DNA from 3 places in the Streptomyces odontotermitis genome. Region 2 is predicted to be linked to each of the others. Evidence: riboswitches for the same ligand, from Rfam matches in the RefSeq annotation. Region 2 holds a riboswitch; each other region holds the start of a gene.
What was found. Region 2 has a riboswitch for S-adenosylmethionine ahead of ACQB60_RS02170 (aminotransferase class V-fold PLP-dependent enzyme). Riboswitches for the same ligand answer to the same signal wherever they lie in the genome.

Region 1 (6,691 bases), on a different contig from region 2:
TTGCCGACGGCGCCGAACATCATCGTGCCGAGGCAGTAGGTGCTGACCTCGATGCCGGTGCCGCCGAGAGCGCGGTAGCGCATGGTGAACTCCCTTGCCGAAGGCGGCCCGTCGAAGGCGACCGCGCCCTGAGAATGACCGCACTCTAGGAGTTGGAGTGCACTCCACCGCAAGCACAGCGGGCCCCGCCGCCCCAACAGGCCCCGCACCACGCGCCGAGGGCGGCACCCCCCTGGGAGAAGGGGTGCCGCCCTCGACGTGAAGCGGGTACTGCGGGTACTGCGGGTCACGCCATGAACTACTGAACCTCGGGGGCTCAGAAGTCCATGTCACCGCCCGGCATGCCACCCGGAGCGGCCGCGGCGGCCTTCTCCGGCTTGTCGGCGATGACGGCCTCGGTGGTGAGGAACAGCGCGGCGATGGAGGCGGCGTTCTGCAGGGCAGAGCGGGTCACCTTCGCCGGGTCGATGATGCCCTCGGCGATCATGTCCACGTACTCGCCGTTCGCGGCGTTCAGGCCGTGACCGGGGGTGAGGTTGCGGACCTTCTCCACGATGACGCCACCCTCGAGGCCGGCGTTCACGGAGATCTGCTTCAGCGGGGCCTCCAGGGCCAGCTTCACAGCGGCGGCACCGGTGGCCTCGTCACCCTCGAGCTCGAGCTTCTCGAAGACGGAGGAAGCCTGCAGCAGGGCCACGCCACCACCGGCGACGATGCCCTCCTCGACGGCCGCCTTCGCGTTGCGCACGGCGTCCTCGATGCGGTGCTTGCGCTCCTTGAGCTCGACCTCGGTCGCGGCACCGGCCTTGATGACGGCCACGCCGCCCGCGAGCTTCGCCAGGCGCTCCTGGAGCTTCTCGCGGTCGTAGTCCGAGTCCGAGTTCTCGATCTCGGCGCGGATCTGGTTGACCCGGCCCTGGACCTGGTCGCTGCTGCCGGCGCCGTCGACGATGGTCGTCTCGTCCTTGGTGATGACGACCTTGCGGGCGCGGCCGAGGAGCTCCAGACCGGCGTTCTCCAGCTTGAGGCCGACCTCCTCGGAGATGACCTCGCCGCCCGTGAGGATGGCGATGTCGTTCAGCATCGCCTTGCGGCGGTCGCCGAAGCCCGGGGCCTTGACGGCGACGGACTTGAAGGTGCCCTTGATCTTGTTGACGACCAGGGTGGACAGGGCCTCGCCCTCGACGTCCTCGGCGATGATCAGCAGCGGCTTGCCGGACTGCATGACCTTCTCGAGGAGCGGCAGCAGGTCCTTGACCGAGCCGATCTTCGAGTTGACGATCAGGATGTACGGGTCGTCGAGCGACGCCTCCATACGCTCCATGTCGGTGGCGAAGTACGCCGAGATGTAGCCCTTGTCGAAGCGCATGCCCTCGGTGAGCTCCAGCTCCAGACCGAAGGTCTGGGCCTCCTCGACCGTGATGACGCCTTCCTTGCCGACCTTGTCCATGGCCTCGGCGATGAGCTCGCCGATCTGGGTGTCGGCGGCGGAGATGGAGGCCGTCGAAGCGATCTGCTCCTTGGTCTCGACATCCTTCGCCTGCTCGAGCAGGGCGCCCGAGACAGCCTCGACGGCCTTCTCGATGCCGCGCTTCAGAGCCATCGGGTTGGCACCGGCGGCCACGTTGCGCAGACCCTCGCGCACCAGGGCCTGGGCCAGGACGGTCGCGGTCGTCGTGCCGTCACCGGCGACGTCGTCCGTCTTCTTCGCGACCTCCTTGACCAGCTCGGCGCCGATCTTCTCGTACGGGTCCTCGAGCTCGATCTCCTTGGCGATGGAGACACCATCGTTGGTGATCGTGGGGGCGCCCCACTTCTTCTCGAGGACGACGTTGCGACCCTTGGGGCCCAGGGTCACCTTGACGGCGTCGGCGAGCTGGTTCATGCCGCGCTCGAGGCCGCGCCGTGCCTCCTCGTCGAACGCGATGATCTTGGCCATGTGAAGTGGTCCTCCCGGACAGGGGTGGAAAGCAGGACCGCACTGGCGCCCGCGACGGACGGCCCGCAGCCCTTGTGGTTCCTTGCCCCACCCGGTCTGCCGACCTCACCGGCCCGATCCAAGTTCTGTCACTCTCACTCGTAGAGTGCTAACGCCAATGATTAGCACTCGACCCATGCGAGTGCAAGCGGCTCTCACGGATCCCGAACGGGGCGCACCGGCGCGCCCCGGCACGCACGAGGGCCCGTACCCCTCTCGGGATACGGGCCCTCGCCGTGAGTGCCTAGTTGGCCGGACGCGCCAGCTCAGCCGACGGCCAGCTTGACCATGTCCGCCTGCGGACCCTTCTGGCCCTGCGAGATCTCGAACTCGACCCGCTGACCTTCTTCAAGGGTGCGGTACCCGTCCATCTGGATCGCGCTGTAGTGGACGAATACATCCGCACCACCGTCGACCGCGATGAAGCCGTACCCCTTCTCCGCGTTGAACCACTTGACGGTGCCCTGAGCCATGCCTAACTCCCCTATTACTGGCCCTTGCGCAGGACCGCACTTCGCGGACCCGGGTCAGACCTCACGCCCCATTGGTGATGGGGGTGTGCGCCGGAACGCGTCGACCGCGGCTGAATGTATCTGCCCAACTGCCGTCTGCAACAGGTCAATCGGACGAGAATTCTGGGCACGCCCGATCGGTAATATCCGGCGATTCTGCCGGAGTTCAGGGCAAGTCGGGCCCGGCAAATGCCGCAATGAGCCCAAATGGGCAAGGTACTTTGGCTACTTCTGGCGGGCGAGCGGCCGACTTCGTATATGCGCTCGGCACTAACGGCACAGCGTGCTCCTCAACTGTACCGCGCTCAACGACACAGAATTGCCCCCTCCGCTTTCTCCCGGAGGGGGCAATCCGAATAACGCAGAGTTGTTGCGGAAGTCCGCGGACGGACCTCCTTCGCGGCTCAGCCGCCCGCGACGGCGGGAATGATCGAAACGCCCGCGCCGTCCGGCGTCGCGGTCTCCAGGCCCTGCTCGAAGCGCACGTCGTCGTCGTTCACGTACACGTTCACGAAGCGGCGCAGCTTGCCCTGGTCGTCCAGGACGCGGGCGGCGATGCCCGTGTGGTTCTTCTCCAGGTCGGCGATGACCTCACCGAGGGTGGCTCCCTCGGCGGGGACCTCGGCCCGGCCGCCGGTGTAGGTGCGGAGAATGGTGGGGATGCGGACGTTGACGCTCATGGGGTGGGTCCTTCCTGCGGACGCGGTCGTACGTGGATCAGTGGGCCAGGCCCGCGTCGCGGAACGCGTCCAGGCTGGGGCGGATGGTGGCGGTCGCCTGCGAGCTGTCGGCGACGGCGTCCAGCGTCTTGAGGCCGTCGCCCGTGTTCAGCACGACCGTGGTGAGGTTCGGGTCGATGGCGCCCGCCTCGATCAGCTTCTTGGTGACGCCCAGGGTCACGCCGCCCGCCGTCTCGGCGAAGATCCCCTCGGTCTGGGCGAGCAGCTTGATCGCGTCCACGACCTGCTCGTCGTTCACGTCCTCCACGGCACCGCCCGTGCGGCGCGCGATGTCCAGGACGTACGGGCCGTCGGCCGGGTTGCCGATCGCGAGGGACTTGGCGATCGTGTTCGGCTTCTGCGGGCGGACGACGTCGTGGCCGCCCTTGTAGGCGACGGAGACCGGCGAGCAGCCCTCGGCCTGGGCCCCGAAGAGCTTGTAGGGCTTGTCCTCGACGAGGCCGAGCTTGATCAGCTCCTGCAGCCCCTTGTCGATCTTCGTGAACTGGGAGCCGGAGGCGATCGGGATGACCAGCTGGTCGGGCAGCTGCCAGCCGAGCTGCTCGCAGATCTCGTACGCGAGGGTCTTGGAGCCCTCTCCGTAGTACGGCCGCAGGTTCACGTTCACGAAGCCCCAGCCCTCGCCCAGCGGGTCGCCGATGAGCTCGGAGCAGAAGCGGTTCACGTCGTCGTAGTTGCCCTCGATGGCGACGAGGTCACCGCCGTAGACACCGGCCATGACGACCTTGCCCTGCTCCAGGTCGTGCGGGATGAAGACGCAGGAGCGGAAGCCGGCGCGGGCGGCGGCGGCGCCGACGGCACCGGCCAGGTTGCCGGTCGAGGAGCAGGACAGGGTGGTGAAGCCGAAGGCGCGCGCGGCCTCGATGGCCTGCGCGACGACGCGGTCCTTGAAGGAGTGCGTGGGGTTGCCGGAGTCGTCCTTGACGAACAACTTGCCCTGCGCGACGCCCAGTTCACGGGCGAGGTTGTCGGCCTTGACCAGCTTCGTCCAGCCCGGGTTCAGGTTCGGCTTCTCGGCGACGTCGGCCGGGACGGGCAGCAGCGGGGCATAGCGCCAGACGTTGGCGGGGCCGGACTCGATCTGCTTGCGGAGGGCTTCCGGGCCAGTGGCCGGGAAGTCATAGGCGACTTCGAGGGGGCCGAAACACTCGGCGCAGGCGAAGATCGGGCCGAGCTCGAAGCGGGTTCCGCACTCACGGCAGGAGAGGCCGGAGGCCGGACCGAGGTCTACGGGGGTGGTGGTACCAGTGGTGGCGACAGTCTGCACAGCCATGGAGGCGAGGCCCTTTCTCCTCATCTTCCCCGCGACGCACTTCGCCGCGAGACGGAATTGGCACCTTCCCTAGCCGGGAGCCTCGCGGTGTCGACGTTGCGGCGTCGCCACGAGACCGGCTGGAGGGTTGCCGGGGCTTCAACGGGCCGTATCCCTCTGCCCCTCTGGATGAGCGGTATTCGGTTGTTGGTCTTCGGTTCGCCCTCTCGGGCGGCGGCGACCCCCGACATGCGATGGTCACCGGCCTTGCTCAAGACTGTAACCGACGGCCAGGACCCTTGAGATAGTCGTCCGAACCGCGAGATGGATCACAATTAAGGAGCCGCTGACCGTGCTGGAAGAAGTCGAGCGCTGGCTGAGCAGGCGTTCCTGGTCCGTGGCCGACCGTCCGCTCGATGAGCTCCTCGCCGCGAAGCGGGCCTGTGGCACCACCGTGAGCGTCGTCCTGCCCGCCCTCGACGAGGAGGAGACGGTCGGTGACATCGTCGCCGAGATCCGCCGCGAGCTGATCGAGAAGGCCCCGCTCGTCGACGATCTCGTGGTGATCGACTCCGGCTCGGCGGACGGCACCGCGAAGGTCGCGCGCGAGGCAGGTGCCCGTGTCATACACCGGGACGAGGTGCTGCCCCGGATTCCGGTGGTCCCCGGTAAGGGTGAGGTCCTGTGGCGCTCGCTCCTCGTGACGAGCGGCGACATCGTGTGCTTCGTCGACGCGGACCTCAAGGAGTTCTCGGCGGACTTCGTCTCGGGCATCGTCGGGCCGCTCCTGACCGACCCGGACGTGGAGTTCGTGAAGGCGATGTACGACCGCCCCCTCGGTGGCTCCGCGGGCCAGGGCGGCCGGGTCACCGAGCTGATGGCGCGGCCGCTGCTCAACTTCCACTGGCCCCGGCTGGCCGGGTTCGTCCAGCCGTTGGGCGGCGAGTACGCGGCGCGGCGCTCGCTCCTGGAGCGGCTGCCCTTCCCCGTCGGGTACGGGGTGGAGCTGGGCCTGCTCGTCGACGCGCTGCACACGGTGGGCCTGGACGCGCTCGCGCAGGTCGACGTCGGGGTGCGCAGGCACCGGCACCAGGACGGGCAGGCGCTCGGGCGGATGGCGGCGGCGATCTACCGGACGGCACAGCTGCGCCTGGCCCGCGGGCACCTGGTGCGGCCCGAGCTGACCCAGTTCGTGCGCGGGGAGCACGGCTTCGAACCGCGCACCTACGCGGTGGACACGGAGGAGCGGCCGCCGATGTCCGGCATCGAGGAGTACGCGGCCAGACGCGTGGCGTAACGGCAAGCGATCATGCGCTTTGCCTAAATTTCCCATTTATGTGGGTTAGACAAGCAGTCCGAAAGCTCGCCGCGGCCCTGGTCGTCTCGGCCACCGCGACCACCGCCCTCGCGGCCGCGCCCTCCCCGGCCTCCCCGGCCTCCCCGGCCTCCGCCGAGGTCATCTCCCCCTTCACCAAGCGCTATGACGAATCGCTGTACGGGGACTTCAAGACCGTCGGCAACGCCGTTCTCGACTGCCCGACGAGCCCGGCGGACGTGGCCGCGGCCTGCAAGGAGACCCAGCGGGCCGAGGGCACCAAGAACAACAACAACTTCGTCGAGCACCGCATCAACACCGCGGGCCTGACCGGCACCTTCGACTCCAGCACCGGTCGGGTCACCGTCCCGCCGGGCGCGAAGGTCGACTACGCCCGGCTGTTCTGGGGCGGCAACGCGGGCACGCACCGCTTCGGCAGGACCGTCCGCGACATCTGCGACCTCAACCGCGAGGGCAACAAGCCGGTGGACAAGGCGCCCGGCGACCCCCTCACCACCCGCCCCGTCATCCGCGTCGACGGCGGCACCGAGTCCCGGGTGAACGTGGAGAACGCGGTCCGCTCCCCCAATGCCACCCAGGGCCCGCACTACTACACCGCCGAGGCCGACGTCACGAGCTCCTTCGCGGGCGTCAGGACCGGCAGCCCCGTCGAGGTGGCCGTCGGCGACGTCTGGGCGCCGACCGGCCAGGGCTGTGTGGGCGGCTGGTCGCTCACCGTGGTCTACAAGTACGACGGCCCCAACGCGCAGTACGCGCCGGACCGGCGCAACGTATACATCTGGGGCGGCCACGTCATCCAGCGCTCGGTCAGGAAGAAGGCCGTGGCCGCGGACGCCTCCACCACCGTTCCCGTCGACGGCTTCTACCGCACCG
Region 2 (6,691 bases):
CCGATGCGCTGTCTGAAGAGCGGGTCGCTCTCCAGGGCGGCCGCCATCGCGTTGCCCGCGAACTTGGTGCGCCGGGTCGGCGTGAAGCGCGCGTACTGGCGCAGCTGCGCGGGCAGTTCGGTGAGGGTGAGTCCGCCGAAGCCGTCCGAGACGATCTGGATGACCCGGCGTCGCACGCCATCGGGCAGCGGGCGGTCGAGCACCTCAGCGGCGCCGTCGTCCGGCTCCCCGCCTGCGGTCTCCACCATCCGTCACCCCACTAGCTGTGCGGGTGCCCGCTCCCTCAGGAGCCGGCACCCGGCCTGTCCACGAGTTCCACCTGATCCACCGCATTGCACCAGCGGCAGCGGACCGACTCGATGGTCTCACTGACCACCTCGCGTTCCTCGACCTTCGGCTCACCGGCCAGGTCGAGATGCACATACTCGACGACCTTCGACGCGCGGGTCACGTCAAAACGCGTGAGATTGCCGCAGAGGGTGCAGCGCCACCGGGTGTCGGCGGTCGGCAGGGGAACGCTCATCGTGGCTGTCCGCTTTCCTTCTGTCGTCTCTGACGGCTCTGACGGCTGTGTCGTCGGGCTCCATGGCTCGTACTTCTCATGGTGCTCAATGCCCGTAACCCTATGCCCTGTAAGGGGCTCCGGGTGCGGCGAGGCGGTCTGTGCTGATTGCTCCGGGTACGCCATGCTCTGTTCATGATCAATACGTGGGGCGCAAAGGCGGGCCGGATCGTGCGCGGCCGGTCGGCCCCGGTCACGTACGCCCTGATCGCCGCCTGCTGCCTGGTCTTCGTGCTCTCCCCCGCCTCCGGACTCAACCCGGTGTACGGGACGGGCGACCGGCTCCTGGTCGCCCAGCAGGACTACTTCGCCCGCTGGGGCGTGGTACCCGCACAGCTGTTCAGCGGTGTACCGCGGGCCGCGCTCACCCCGGGCACCGCGCTCTTCGTGCACGCCAGCTGGCTGCATCTGCTCGGCAACATGCTCTTCCTGTACGTCTTCGGAGTCATGGTCGAGGAGCGCATGGGCCATCTCCAGTTCGCCCTCTTCTACCTGGTCTGCGGCTATCTCGCCCTGCTCGCCTACGCGGCGGCGCACGCCGGTTCGAACCAGACCCTGGTGGGCGCGTCCGGCGCGATCTCCGCGGTGTTGGGCGCCTTTCTCCGACTCTTCCCGAAGGCCCGCGTCACCAGTCTCTTCCCGTTCCTCTTCTTCCTGCCGCTGCGGTTTCCCGCGTGGGTCGTGCTGCCGTTCTGGGTGGCGATCCAGTGGCTGGCGGCGGGGCAGGGGGGACGCGGGCACGGGGTGGCGTATCTGGCGCACCTGGTGGGCTTCTCGCTGGGGTTCGCCTACGCCTGGGGGCTGTGCCTACGAACAGGAGGGTGCGCGCGAAGCGCTCTTTGCAAGGGTGGTGGCGGGAGAAGGGAGGGCTAAGGTGAGGGGTCCAGCCATGGCCAGCGAGGGAGACACTCAGCCGTGATCACCGCGATCGTGCTCATCAAGACCAGCGTCGACCAGATCCCGGAGATCGCCGAGTCGATCGCCGCCCTGGACAGCGTCAGCGAGGTCTTCTCCGTGACGGGCACCTACGACCTGATCGCGATGGTGCGCGTGGCCCGCCACGACGACCTCGCGGACGTCATCCCCGGCAAGATCAGCAAGATCAAGGGCGTGGAGGGGACGGACACGCACGTCGCGTTCCGCACCTACTCCCAGCACGACCTGGAGGCGGCCTTCGCCATCGGGCTCGACAGCTGAGCCCTCCGCGCGAACACCGCCTCCACCGTCCCGGTTTCCCTCACACGGCCGGGACGCAACGCCCTTCCACCGTGCGGTAGTTCCACTTCGCGCCGTCCCGGACCAGCTCCTTGACGGCGCCCACGAAGCGCTCCACGTGCTCGTCCGGGGTGCCCGCGCCGAAGCTCACGCGGATCGCGTTGAGCGACTTCTCGCCGGGCGCGGCCTCCGGGGCCCCGCACTCGCCGGGCTCGTCCGGCTCGCTGCCCAGCAGGGTGCGCACGAGCGGGTGGGCGCAGAACAGCCCGTCCCGGACCCCGATCCCGTACTCGGCGGAGAGCGCCGCCGCGAAGTGCGAGCTGTTCCAGCCCTCGACGACGAACGAGATGACGCCCACGCGCGGGGCGTCGTCTCCGAACAGCGAGAGCACCTTCACCTCGGGCACCTCGGCGAGCCCGGCCCGCACCGTCGCGATCAGGTGCTCCTCGCGGGCGACCAGCGTGTCGAAGCCGGCCTCGGTGAGCGCCTTGCAGGCGGAGGCGATCGAGTAGACGCCGATGACGTTCGGCGAACCGGCCTCGTGCCGCGCGGCGGTGTCGTGCCACTCGACGTCGACGCCGCCGTCCGCGCGCCGCGCCACCGTCCGCGAGGCCCCGCCGCCCGCGAGGTACGGCTCGGCCCCCTGCAGCCAGTCGGCCCGCCCGGCGAGCACCCCGGAGCCGAACGGCGCGTACAGCTTGTGCCCGGAGAACGCGATCCAGTCGACGTCCAACTCGCTGACGGAGACCGGGTGGTGGGGCGCCAGCTGCGCGGCGTCGAGCACGATCCGGGCGCCGTGGGCGTGCGCGGCGGCGGCCAGCTCCCGCACCGGCCACAGCTCACCGGTCACGTTGGACGCACCCGTCACGCACACCAGGGCGGGCCCAATGGGGCCTCCCCTGCTCGAACGAAGTTGAGAGCTCGGGGAAGGGTCGCGGTCGGCGAGGGCGCGCTCCAGGGTCTCGACGGCCTGCTGCGGGGTGCGCGGCGCGTTCAGGTAGGTGACGCGGGCGTCGCGCCACGGCAGCAGCGAGGCGTGGTGCTCGGTCTCGAAGACGAAGACCTGGCAGTCGGCGGGCAGCGCGGCCGCGAGCAGGTTGAGCGAGTCGGTGGTCGAGCGCGTGAAGACGACCTGGTCGCCCTCGCGGCAGCCGAGGAACTCCGCGACCGTCCTGCGGCTGTTCTCGAAGAGGTCGGTGGAGAGCTGCGAGAGGTACCCGGCGCCGCGGTGCACGCTGCCGTAGTACGGGGCGTACGCCGCCACGTCGTCCCACACCCGCTGCAGGGCCGGGGCGCTCGCCGCGTAGTCGAGCGCCGCGTAGGTGACCTCACCGCCGGTGACCAGCGGAACGGTGACGTCCCGGCCGAGGACCGGCAGCGGGGCACAGACGGACGAGTCGGCGGCAACGGCGGAAACAGACATAGCGAACTCCCGTGAGAGAAAAGCGAGTTCACTGCGTACCGGACCAGATTCGGGCACGACGGCACCGCAGTGATGAAGAGAAGAAAGGTCTGCGGAAGAGGGGCTTCGAAGCCCTATCGCATTCGCTTGCTCACGAGACTGCTCCCTCGAAAACCAGGACCCCTGGTGATCGCGAGGGGTCCGCGCTTGCCGTGGACCTTGCTGTCCACCGCCTGGTCTTCACCCGGGGCACCCCGCCACGGACGGAGGGTTGCCGGACAGCGGGCCGGGGCCGTAGTCGCTGTCACTCATGACCTGCCCTGCATCTTGCCACACGATCAAGAACGCGCAAGGCGCAGTCCAGGATCCGGACTGCGCCCTGCGTCACACTCGACGCTCTGCGTCACACTCGATGCCGTGTCAGCGGTTGCTCGCCGCCACCCAGCGCTCCAGCGCCTTCCGCGCGGCGCCCGAGTCGATGGACTCGGCGGCCTTGTCGATGCCCGCGCGGATCCGCTCCACGAGGCTCCCCTCCCCCGCCTCCAGGGCCACCAGGGCCGCCGCCGAGTTCAGCAGCACCGCATCCCGCACCGGCCCGGTCTCCCCGTCGAGGAGGCGCAGCGCGACCTTCGCGTTGTACGCGGCGTCGGCGCCCCGCAGCGCCTCGATGGGCACCACGCCGATCCCGACGTCGCGCGGGTCGAAGGTCTCCTCACGGACAGCGCCGTCGCGCACCACCCACACCCGGGAGGTGCCCGTGAGCGTGAGCTCGTCCAGGCCGTCGTCGCCGCGGAACACCAGCGCGGAGGAGCCCCGCTCGGCGAGCACCCCGGCGATGATCGGCGCCACCCGGGCATCGGCGACCCCGGTGGCCTGGGCCTTCACCTTGGCCGGGTTGGTGAGCGGGCCGAGGAAGTTGAAGGTCGTCCGGATCCCCAGCTCCCGCCGCGCGGGCGCCACATGACGCAGCGCCGGGTGGAACTTCACCGCGAAGCAGAAGGTGATCCCGGCCTCCTGCGCCACCTCGGCCACCCGCTGCGGGGTGAGGTCGAGATTGACGCCCAGCTTCTCCAGTACGTCACTGGCGCCGCTGGCCGAGGAGGCCGCCCTGTTGCCGTGCTTGACGACCTTCACGCCGGCGCCCGCGACGACGATCGCGGACATCGTGGAGATGTTGACGGTCTTGGCGCCGTCGCCGCCGGTGCCGACGATGTCGACGCTGGGGCCCGGCACGTCGATCACATGGGCGTGGTCGTACATGGCCCGCACCAGACCGGTGATCTCCTCGACGGTCTCGCCCTTGGCCCGCAGCGCGACGGCGAACCCGGCGATCTGCGCGTCCGTCGCCTCGCCCCGCATGATGCGGTCCATCGCCCAGGCCGTGTCGTCGGCGCTCTGGTCGCGCCCGTCAAGCAGTCCGTTCAGCACGTCGGGCCAGGAACGGGCCGCCGCGGTGTCGCCTCCTGCGGGGGTCACATCGCTCATAGCAGCTCCTGGATTCATCAACGGGCAAAGGAAAGGAAGCGGGAACACACGTACTGCCACAGCCTATCCAGCCCAGCAGACAGCGGAGAGCCCTGTCCACATAGCTGGACAGGGCTCTCGCTGTGGCGACCTCGCGGTCAGAGCGTCAGAACATCAGTGGTGGCCGTGGCCGCTCGTGATCTCCTTGTACTCCTCGACGGTGGGCTTGGGGATCTGGTTGTCCTCCCCGTAGTAGCCCTTGGAGAGCTTCGCCCGGAGCTTCTGCGAACCGGACACCTTGCGCTCGACACCGTTCTCGTCGACCGTCGGGCCGATCTCGACCGGCTCGTACTGCTCGTGCGCGGTGAGCGTGTGCAGCTGCTCCTGGTTGAGCGGCTCGTGGACCTCGATGAACTCACCGTGCGGCAGGCGCTTGATGATGCCGGACTCGCGCCCGTGCAGCACCTTCTCCTTGTCGCGGCGCTGGAGGCCGAGGCAGATCCGCTTGGTGACGATGAAGGCGATGACCGGTCCGACGAAGAAGAAGATCCGGACGAACCAGGTGATCGAGTTCAGCGACAGGTGGAAGTGCGTGGCCCACAGGTCGTTGCCACCACCGACGAGCATCACGAAGTACGCGGTCAGCCAGGCGACACCGAAGGCCGTACGGGTCGGGGCGTTGCGCGGGCGGTCCAGGATGTGGTGCTCGCGCTTGTCCCCGGTGACCCAGGACTCGATGAACGGGTAGACCGCGAGGGCCACCAGGACCAGCGGGAAGATCGCCAGCGGGATCATCACGCCCAGGACGAGCGTGTGGCCCCAGGCGTTGATCTCCCAGCCTGGCATCACACGGATCAGACCCTCGGCGAAGCCCATGTACCAGTCGGGCTGGGCGCCGGTGGACACCTGGTCCGGACGGTACGGGCCGATGGCCCAGATCGGGTTGATCGAGGCGATCGCCGCGATGACCGCGATGACACCGAAGACCAGGAAGAAGAAGCCTCCGGCCTTGGCCATGTAGACCGGGAGCAGCGGCATGCCGACGACGTTCTTCTCGGACTTGCCGGGGCCCGCGAACTGCGTGTGCTTGTGGTAGAAGACCAGGATCAGGTGCGCCACCATCAGGCCGAGCATGATGCCCGGCAGCAGCAGGATGTGGACCGAGTAGAACCGGGCCACGAAGTCGCCGCCGGGGAACTCGCCGCCGAACAGGAACATCGACAGGTACGTGCCGATGACCGGGACGGACAGGATCGCGCCCTGCATGAAGCGGACACCGGTGCCGGAGAGCAGGTCGTCCGGGAGCGAGTAACCGGTGAAGCCGGTGAACATGCCGAGGACGAACAGCAGGAAGCCGAACAGCCAGTTGATCTCACGCGGCTTGCGGAAGGCACCCGTGAAGAAGACGCGCATCATGTGCACGAACATGCCGGCGAGGAAGATCAGCGCCGCCCAGTGGTGGATCTGCCGGATCAGCAGACCACCGCGCACATCGAAGGAGATGTGCATGGTCGAGTTGAACGCCTCGGACATCAGCTGACCCTGCAGCGGGACGTAGCTGCCGTGGTACTCCACCTCGTTCATCGACGGGTGGAAGAACAGCGTCAGATACACACCCGTGAGGATGATGATGATGAAGCTGTACATGCAGATCTCACCGAGCATGAAGGACCAGTGGTCCGGGAAGATCTTGCGCATGTTGGCCTTGGCCAGGGAGTAGATCCCCAGGCGGCCGTCGGCCCAGTCGGCGACCCGCTCACCGGCGGGTGCCTTCTTGCGGCTGTCGGCCGTGCCGGCCGACGTCGTCTCGGTGCTCATCCGCGCTCCCAGAAGGCAGGACCGACGGGCTCGTCGAAGTCGCCGAGCGCCTCGAGGTAACCCTCGTCGTTCACGCTGATCCGCAGCTGCGGCAGGGCGTGACCGGCCGGGCCGAAGATCACCTTGGCGCCGTCGGAGAGGTCGAAGGTGGACTGGTGGCACGGGCAGAGGACGTGGTGCGTCTGCTGCTCGTACAGGGAGATCGGGCAGCCCACGTGGGTGCAGATCTT
Region 3 (6,691 bases), on a different contig from region 2:
GTCTGAGCGCGCCGGGCCTCCGAGCCGCCGCCGCCCTGATCCGCAGGCGGCGGCGGTCTGCCCGTACAAGATGCTCGTGGGTGGCTCCGGTGCACCCCCGCCGACCGGCGGGGGTGCACATTTTGAGACGTGTCGTCGACATTTTGCGCTCGTTCACCTTGAAACCTGCGAAGCGACCACCCAGGGTTGTCATGCACCCGCCCCTCTCGGATGGAAGGCGAGGACCCCCATGCCCCTGTCGCGACGTTCCGTCATCAAGTCCGCACTGGCCGGCGGCGTGGTCGCCGCAGGCGGCCTCCCCGCGGCGGGCCGCGCGTCGGCCGCGTCCCCTCCCGGCGACGTCGTCGGCCGGATAACGGTCGGCTACCAGGGTTGGTTCGCCTGCCGGGGCGACGGAGCGCCGATCGACGGGTGGTGGCACTGGAGCGGCGACTGGGGCCGTCCGCCCGCCCCGTCCAACAACGCCATCCGCAGCTGGCCCGACATGCGCGACTACGCCCGCGGCTACCCGACGGCGTACGCGCCGCTCGGCAACGGTTCGCCCGCGACCCTCTTCTCCTCGTACGACCAGCAGACGGTCGACACCCACTTCCGCTGGCTGCGGGAGAACGCCATCGACACCGCGGCGCTCCAGCGCTTCAACCCCAACAGCGCCGAGGGCCCGACCCGCGACGACATGGCCGCCAAGGTGCGCGGCGCCGCCGAGCACCACGGCCGGAAGTTCTACATCATGTACGACGCCACCGGCTGGACGAACATGCGCACCGAGCTGCCCGCGGACTGGACGAACAAGATGCGCGCCCACACCGCGTCCGCCGCCTACGCAGTCCAGAACGGCAGGCCCGTCGTGGGCATTTGGGGCTTCGGCTTCAACGAGGACAACAAGAAGTGGCCGGCCGCCGACTGCCTGGAAGTCGTCAACTGGTTCAGATCCCAGGGCTGTTACGTGATGGGCGGCGTACCCACCCACTGGCGCACGGGCACCGGGGACTCCCGCCCCGGCTACCTCGACGTCTACCACGCCTTCGACATGCTCTCGCCGTGGATGGTGGGCAGGATCGGCACCATCGCGGACACGGACCGCTTCCACGCCGACGTCAACACCCCGGACCAGGCCGACTGCGACGCCCACGGCATCGACTACCAGCCGTGCGTGCTGCCCGGCGACGTCCAGTCGCGCCAGCGCGCCCACGGCGACTTCATGTGGCGGCAGTTCTACAACATGGTCCGGCTCGGCGCCCAGGGCATCTACATCTCCATGTTCGACGAGTACAACGAGGGCAACCAGATCGCCAAGACGGCCGAGAGCGCCGCCCACGTCCCCGCGGACTCGGGCTTCCTCGCCCTCGACGAGGACGGCACCGCCTGCTCCGCGGACTACTACCTGCGGCTCACCGGCGACGGCGGCCGCATGCTGAAGGGCCAACTCCCGCTCACCGACGTGCGTCCGACGGTCCCGATGCCCGGCGGGGCGGCCGGGCCCGCTCAGCAGGCGGGCGCGGCCGCGCTCCGGGCCGACGGGGAGACGCCCCGGTCGAGCAGGTCGCGAAGGTGAGGGACAGCCCCGGCCGGATGCCGTGGATACAGCGGCAGTGACGCCAGGCCGTCGTGTCCCCGGAGTGGGCCCGCCAGGTCGCGGAGGATGTCGGGGGTGTGGTTGCTGACGATCCGTCCACTCCAGCGGTCCAGCAGCACCGGCGTGGTCAGCGGGCCGTCGTAGCCGTACGCCGACGCCGCGTAGGCGTCACGGAGTGCGGCATGGGCGTGCGGCGTATCGGCGGGCCTGGCGAGGCGCGTCAGGCGGACCGACCGGGGCAGGCCCAGCAGGCCGAGGGCGAGGGAGATGCGCCGGGAACAGGGACACCCTTCCGACAAGAAGAGCTCGTAGCGGTGCGGAGCCGGGTAGAACCCGTCGCCGCTGTCGCTGATGCGGCCGCGGAACCGGGGCGCGGGGGAGCGGGGCAGTGGGGGCGTTCCGGCGAGGCGGGACATGGTCTCGGGCATGACTCTCCCTGGGAGTGCGACGGGGGCGACAGGGGTGAAGGGAGTGAAGAGGGTGAAGAGGGTGAAGGGGGGAACTGCGGCTGGCGTGCCGCGTATCAGCCGGCGCTCGAAACGCGCCGGAGATCGATATGAAGTCGCCTGGTCAACCCGTACGGGGACATGCCCACCCGATCGACACTCAGGGGCTCGCCCGGGGCGAGACCACGCTTGCCCCGCCACACCGGCGGGACCCGGTCGTCACCCGGGGCACCCCATCGCGGTGGAAGGGTTGCCTGCCAGCGGGCCGGGGCCGATGACCGCGGGGGCGGGAGTGGCCCGCCCCGTGGGCGCTGACAATCGTGACCGTCCCGGCAAGTGTCGGCCGACCCGATGGGCACGTCAAGAAGGCCGAGACGGACATCTCAACTGCTGGGCAGGCGCGTTGACATGCCTTCCCCGGCGCGCATAGCTTGCGGCGTGCAGCTATTTCACGGCGCACGGCACGGTGCCCCAGGGCGGAGAAGTGACGGAGACAGCGATGCACGGAGCTGACGCGACGGCCCCCTTGCGGCCCGCTCGCCTCCTGCTGTGCGCGAACCGCTGTGTGGACCTCCTGCGCGTCAACAGCGCGCTGTGTACGGCCTCTTGCCGCGTGCTCTGAAGCGCACCCTCTGCACCGTGCTCTGAAGCGCACCCCTCTGTACCGCGCTCTGAGGCGCGCCCTCTGACGAAGCCGACCGTCTCCTGACGCCGACTCGGCGACGCCCACCCGACGTCCGATCCCACCGATGCGGCGGCCCCGGCAGCAACAGCCCCGGAAGCGTCAGCTCCGGAAGCAACAGCTCCGAAAGCGCCAGCTCCGCTGCGGAAGCATCGGCTCCGGAAGGACGGCGGCATCCGGCTGTCGACGCCCTCAACGTCCTCAACGCCCCTCAACGCCCCTCAACGCCGTCAACGCCCCCGACGACCACGCTCGGCCCGGCCGGACCCCCGACGGGCGCGCTCCGTCGCTCCCGACTTCTCCGTCCGTCGGCCACTCCCGTACGGCCCATCAGGAAGGTGTCACTCCGTGACGTCCGCATCCCCCTCCCCACTCCATCTCGCCGTCGCCCTCGACGGCGCCGGCTGGCACCCGGCCGCATGGCGCGATCCGGCCGCCCGCCCGCGCGAACTGTTCACCGCCGACTACTGGACCGGTCTGATCACCGAGGCCGAGCGCGGCCTGCTCGACTTCGTGACCCTGGAGGACGGCCTCGGCCTCCAGTCGGTACACCCCACCGAGCCCGACCCGCGCACGGACCAGGTCCGCGGCCGCCTGGACGCCGTCCTCGTCGCGGCCAGGGTCGCGCCACTGACCCGGCACATCGGCCTGGTCCCGACCGTGGTGGTCACGCACACCGAGCCGTTCCACGCCTCCAAGGCCATCGCGACCCTCGACTACGTGAGTACGGGTCGCGCCGGGGTCCGCGTACAGATCAGCGCCCGCCCGAACGAGGCCGCGCACTTCGGGCGCAGGACCGTCAGGCCGCTGCCTCCCGGGGGGTACAACACGCCCGCCGCGCAGGAGGCGATCCGGGAACTCTTCGACGAAGCGGCCGACTACGTGGAAGTCGTGCGCCGGCTGTGGGACAGCTGGGAGGACGACGCGGAGATCCGGGACGCGTCCACGGGCCGGTTCATCGACCGCGACAAGCTGCACTACATCGGCTTCGAGGGCGACCGCTTCAGCGTCAAGGGGCCCTCGATCACGCCCCGTCCGCCGCAGGGCCAGCCCGTCGTCGGCGCGCTCGCCCACGCGACCGTCCCCTACCGCCTGGTGGGCCGGGCCGCCGACATCGGGTACGTCACGCCGCACGACGCGGAGCAGGCCCGCACGATCGTCGCGGAGATCCGGGCCGAGCAGACCGCCGCGCGCCGCGCGGACGACCCGCTGCACATCTTCGGCGACCTGGTCGTCTTCCTCGACGACGATCCCGCCGAGGCCGCCGCCCGCCGCGAGCGCCTGGACGCCCTCGCGGGACAGCCGTACGAGAGCGACGCGCGGATCTTCACCGGAACACCCGGCCAACTCGCCGATCTGCTGCAGGAGTTGCAGGAGGCCGGACTCTCGGGGTTCCGGCTGCGCCCGGCCGTCGCCGGGCACGACCTACCGGCGATCACCCGGGGACTGGTCCCCGAGCTCCAGCGCCGGGGCGCCTTCCGCCGCGCCTACGAGGCCGACACCCTGCGCGGCCTCCTCGGCCTCGCACGGCCCGCCAGCCGCTACGCCGCCACGACGACCGCCTGAGCCCGAAGGACCCTGACCATGACGAAGCCGCTCAAGCAGATCCATCTCGCGGCCCACTTCCCCGGCGTCAACAACACGACGGTATGGAGCGATCCGGAGGCGGGCAGCCACATCGAGTTCAGCTCGTTCGCCCACTTCGCCCGCACCGCGGAACGCGCCAAGTTCGACTTCCTGTTCCTCGCGGAGGGACTGCGCCTGCGCGAACAGGGCGGAGAGATATACGACTTGGACGTCGTCGGACGGCCCGACACCTTCACCGTGCTGGCCGCGCTCGCCGCCGTCACCGACCGCCTCGGTCTGACCGGCACCATCAACTCCACGTTCAACGAGCCGTACGAGGTGGCCCGCCAGTTCGCCTCCCTCGACCACCTCTCGGACGGCCGCTCCGCCTGGAACGTCGTGACCTCCTGGGACGCGTTCACCGGCGAGAACTTCCGCCGCGGCGGGTTCCTGCCGCAGGAGGAGCGCTACTCCCGGGCCAAGGAGTTCCTGGAGACCGCGCACGAGCTCTTCGACTCCTGGCACGGCGACGATATCCTCGCCGACCAGGCCACCGGCACCTTTCTGCGCGACGCCAAGGCGGGCTCGTTCGTGCACACCGGCCAACACTTCGACATCCACGGGCAGTTCAACGTCCCCCGCTCCCCGCAGGGCCGTCCGGTGATCTTCCAGGCGGGGGACTCCGACGCAGGGCGGGAGTTCGCGGCGTCGAGCGCGGACGCGATCTTCAGCCGGTACGCAACGCTCAAGGAGGGCCAGGCGTTCTACGAGGACGTCAAGGGACGCCTCGCCCGTCACGGACGCGCACGCGATCAGCTGCTGATCCTGCCCGCCGCGACCTTCGTGCTCGGCGACACGGACGCCGAGGCGGCGGAACTGGCCCGCGAGGTGCGGCGCCAACAGGTGAGCGGTGCCACGGCCATCAAGCACCTGGAGTTCGTCTGGAACCGCGACCTGTCCGCCTACGACCCCGACGGGCCGCTCCCCGACATCGACCCCGACCTCGGTGAGCACACCGTGGCCCGCGGCCGCGCACAGGTGCGGATGTACCGGGACCCGCTGGCCACGGCCCGCGAGTGGCGCGAACGCGCCGCCGCCAACAACTGGTCGATCCGCGACCTGGTCATCGAGACCGGCAACCGGCAGACCTTCGTCGGCTCACCGGCCACCGTCGCGCAGACCATCGACGACTTCGTCCAGGCCGACGCCGCCGACGGCTTCATCCTCGTCCCGCACATCACGCCGGGCGGTCTCGACGGCTTCGCCGACCGGGTCGTTCCCCTGCTCCAGGAACGCGGCGTGTACCGCACCGAGTACGAGGGCAGCACCCTGCGGAACCACCTCGGCCTGGCCCACCCCGACGACCCCACGGCCCAGGGGCGGGCGGCCTCATGACGCACCTGTCCGACACCCCGCTCGGCGTCCTGGACCTGGTGCCGATATCGTCCGGGTCCACCGCGACCGACGCCCTCCACCCCGGATGGCTCGACCTGGGCCTCGGCCGCTCCGGCGGCCGCCCGCCCGCGTCCGCGCCGACTCCCTCACCAGCCGTGGCGGACAGCCGCGCCCCGAATGGGCTGCTCATCCCGCCCCGCTTCCGCTTCGAGCACCTTCTCGGCTCACCTCGGGTGGCGCTGCAGCGCACGCTGCTCCAGCTCCCGGACGCGCCGTCACAGCCGTACGGCGAACAGGTCGACGACATCGTGGCGTTGCCGGCGGGCAGCTACCGCTCGCCGGACGGCGTCGAGGCCCACGCCGTCCCCGGCGAGGGCGCCGACGCCCACGAACACGCCGACCGGGTGCGCTCCCACGAACTCCTGGCAGAGGAGTGGCGCAAGCGGTAGCCGCGGGTCCGAGCGGTCACACGGCGGCGGCGGGTGCGGTCCGTCGCCGCGCGCGGTAGGCCGCGGCCTTGATCTTGTTGCCGCAGGACTCCATTCCGCACCACTGTCGCCGCATGCCGCGGGAGCGGTCGATGTAGACCCGTGTGCACTCGGGATTGCCGCATTCCTTCAGCAGCGGGACATCCGGGCCGCTGAGCAGTTCGACGGCCTGCCGGGCGACGGTGGCCAGGGCCTGCCCGGGGGTCGCCTCGTTGTGCCGTCCGGTCAGGCAGAGCTGCGGCGTCACGGGCGTCTCGCGCGCGGCGGCATTGAGCACCGCGAGTGCCTCGCGGTCGAACCCCTCGTCGAGGCGGCGGTTGGTGAGGAGCCGGTAGACCGCCTCGCGGATGGTCGTCGCCCGCCGGACGTCCTCCTCGTCGGCGGGCGTGATCGTGTCCACGAGCCCGGATTCCAGATACCAGGCGTTCAGCCGCTCCGGAGTCACGAACATCTCGAACCGGTCCGAGCGTCGTGCGCGGAGCGTGGCCGCGAAGTCAAGGGCCGGGTGTCCGCATACGAAAACATGGTCGAGATTCAC

Region 1: linked by a shared signal. The riboswitch ahead of thrC (threonine synthase) and the one ahead of ACQB60_RS02170 (aminotransferase class V-fold PLP-dependent enzyme) in region 2 are both predicted to bind S-adenosylmethionine.
Region 3: linked by a shared signal. The riboswitch ahead of ACQB60_RS13965 (putative leader peptide) and the one ahead of ACQB60_RS02170 (aminotransferase class V-fold PLP-dependent enzyme) in region 2 are both predicted to bind S-adenosylmethionine.

Annotation. Positions count from the first base shown of each region.
Region 1 is NZ_JBNJLS010000003.1:163,109-169,799, reverse strand. Features, by position in the region: gene ACQB60_RS11555 (aldo/keto reductase) at 1-83, opposite strand, end outside; gene groL (chaperonin GroEL) at 317-1,939, opposite strand; gene ACQB60_RS11545 (cold-shock protein) at 2,245-2,451, opposite strand; gene ACQB60_RS11540 (MoaD/ThiS family protein) at 2,895-3,170, opposite strand; gene thrC (threonine synthase) at 3,208-4,503, opposite strand; SAM riboswitch class I at 4,521-4,678, opposite strand; gene ACQB60_RS11530 (glucosyl-3-phosphoglycerate synthase) at 4,835-5,779, shown strand; gene ACQB60_RS11525 (DUF7927 domain-containing protein) at 5,818-6,691, shown strand, end outside.
Region 2 is NZ_JBNJLS010000001.1:458,308-464,998, forward strand. Features, by position in the region: gene ACQB60_RS02150 (NYN domain-containing protein) at 1-248, opposite strand, end outside; gene ACQB60_RS02155 (hypothetical protein) at 284-523, opposite strand; gene ACQB60_RS02160 (rhomboid family intramembrane serine protease) at 698-1,435, shown strand; gene ACQB60_RS02165 (Lrp/AsnC family transcriptional regulator) at 1,478-1,759, shown strand; gene ACQB60_RS02170 (aminotransferase class V-fold PLP-dependent enzyme) at 1,800-3,200, opposite strand; SAM riboswitch class IV at 3,378-3,495, opposite strand; gene trpD (anthranilate phosphoribosyltransferase) at 3,600-4,664, opposite strand; gene qcrB (cytochrome bc1 complex cytochrome b subunit) at 4,818-6,461, opposite strand; gene qcrA (cytochrome bc1 complex Rieske iron-sulfur subunit) at 6,458-6,691, opposite strand, start outside.
Region 3 is NZ_JBNJLS010000004.1:102,242-108,932, reverse strand. Features, by position in the region: gene ACQB60_RS13980 (hypothetical protein) at 1-6, shown strand, start outside; partial or broken gene ACQB60_RS13975 (glycoside hydrolase family 99 protein) at 230-1,489, shown strand; gene ACQB60_RS13970 (glutathione S-transferase family protein) at 1,486-2,004, opposite strand; gene ACQB60_RS13965 (putative leader peptide) at 2,100-2,165, opposite strand; SAM riboswitch class IV at 2,203-2,348, opposite strand; gene ACQB60_RS13960 (LLM class flavin-dependent oxidoreductase) at 3,053-4,270, shown strand; gene ACQB60_RS13955 (NtaA/DmoA family FMN-dependent monooxygenase) at 4,289-5,665, shown strand; partial or broken gene ACQB60_RS13950 (hypothetical protein) at 5,662-6,048, shown strand; gene ACQB60_RS13945 (CGNR zinc finger domain-containing protein) at 6,131-6,691, opposite strand.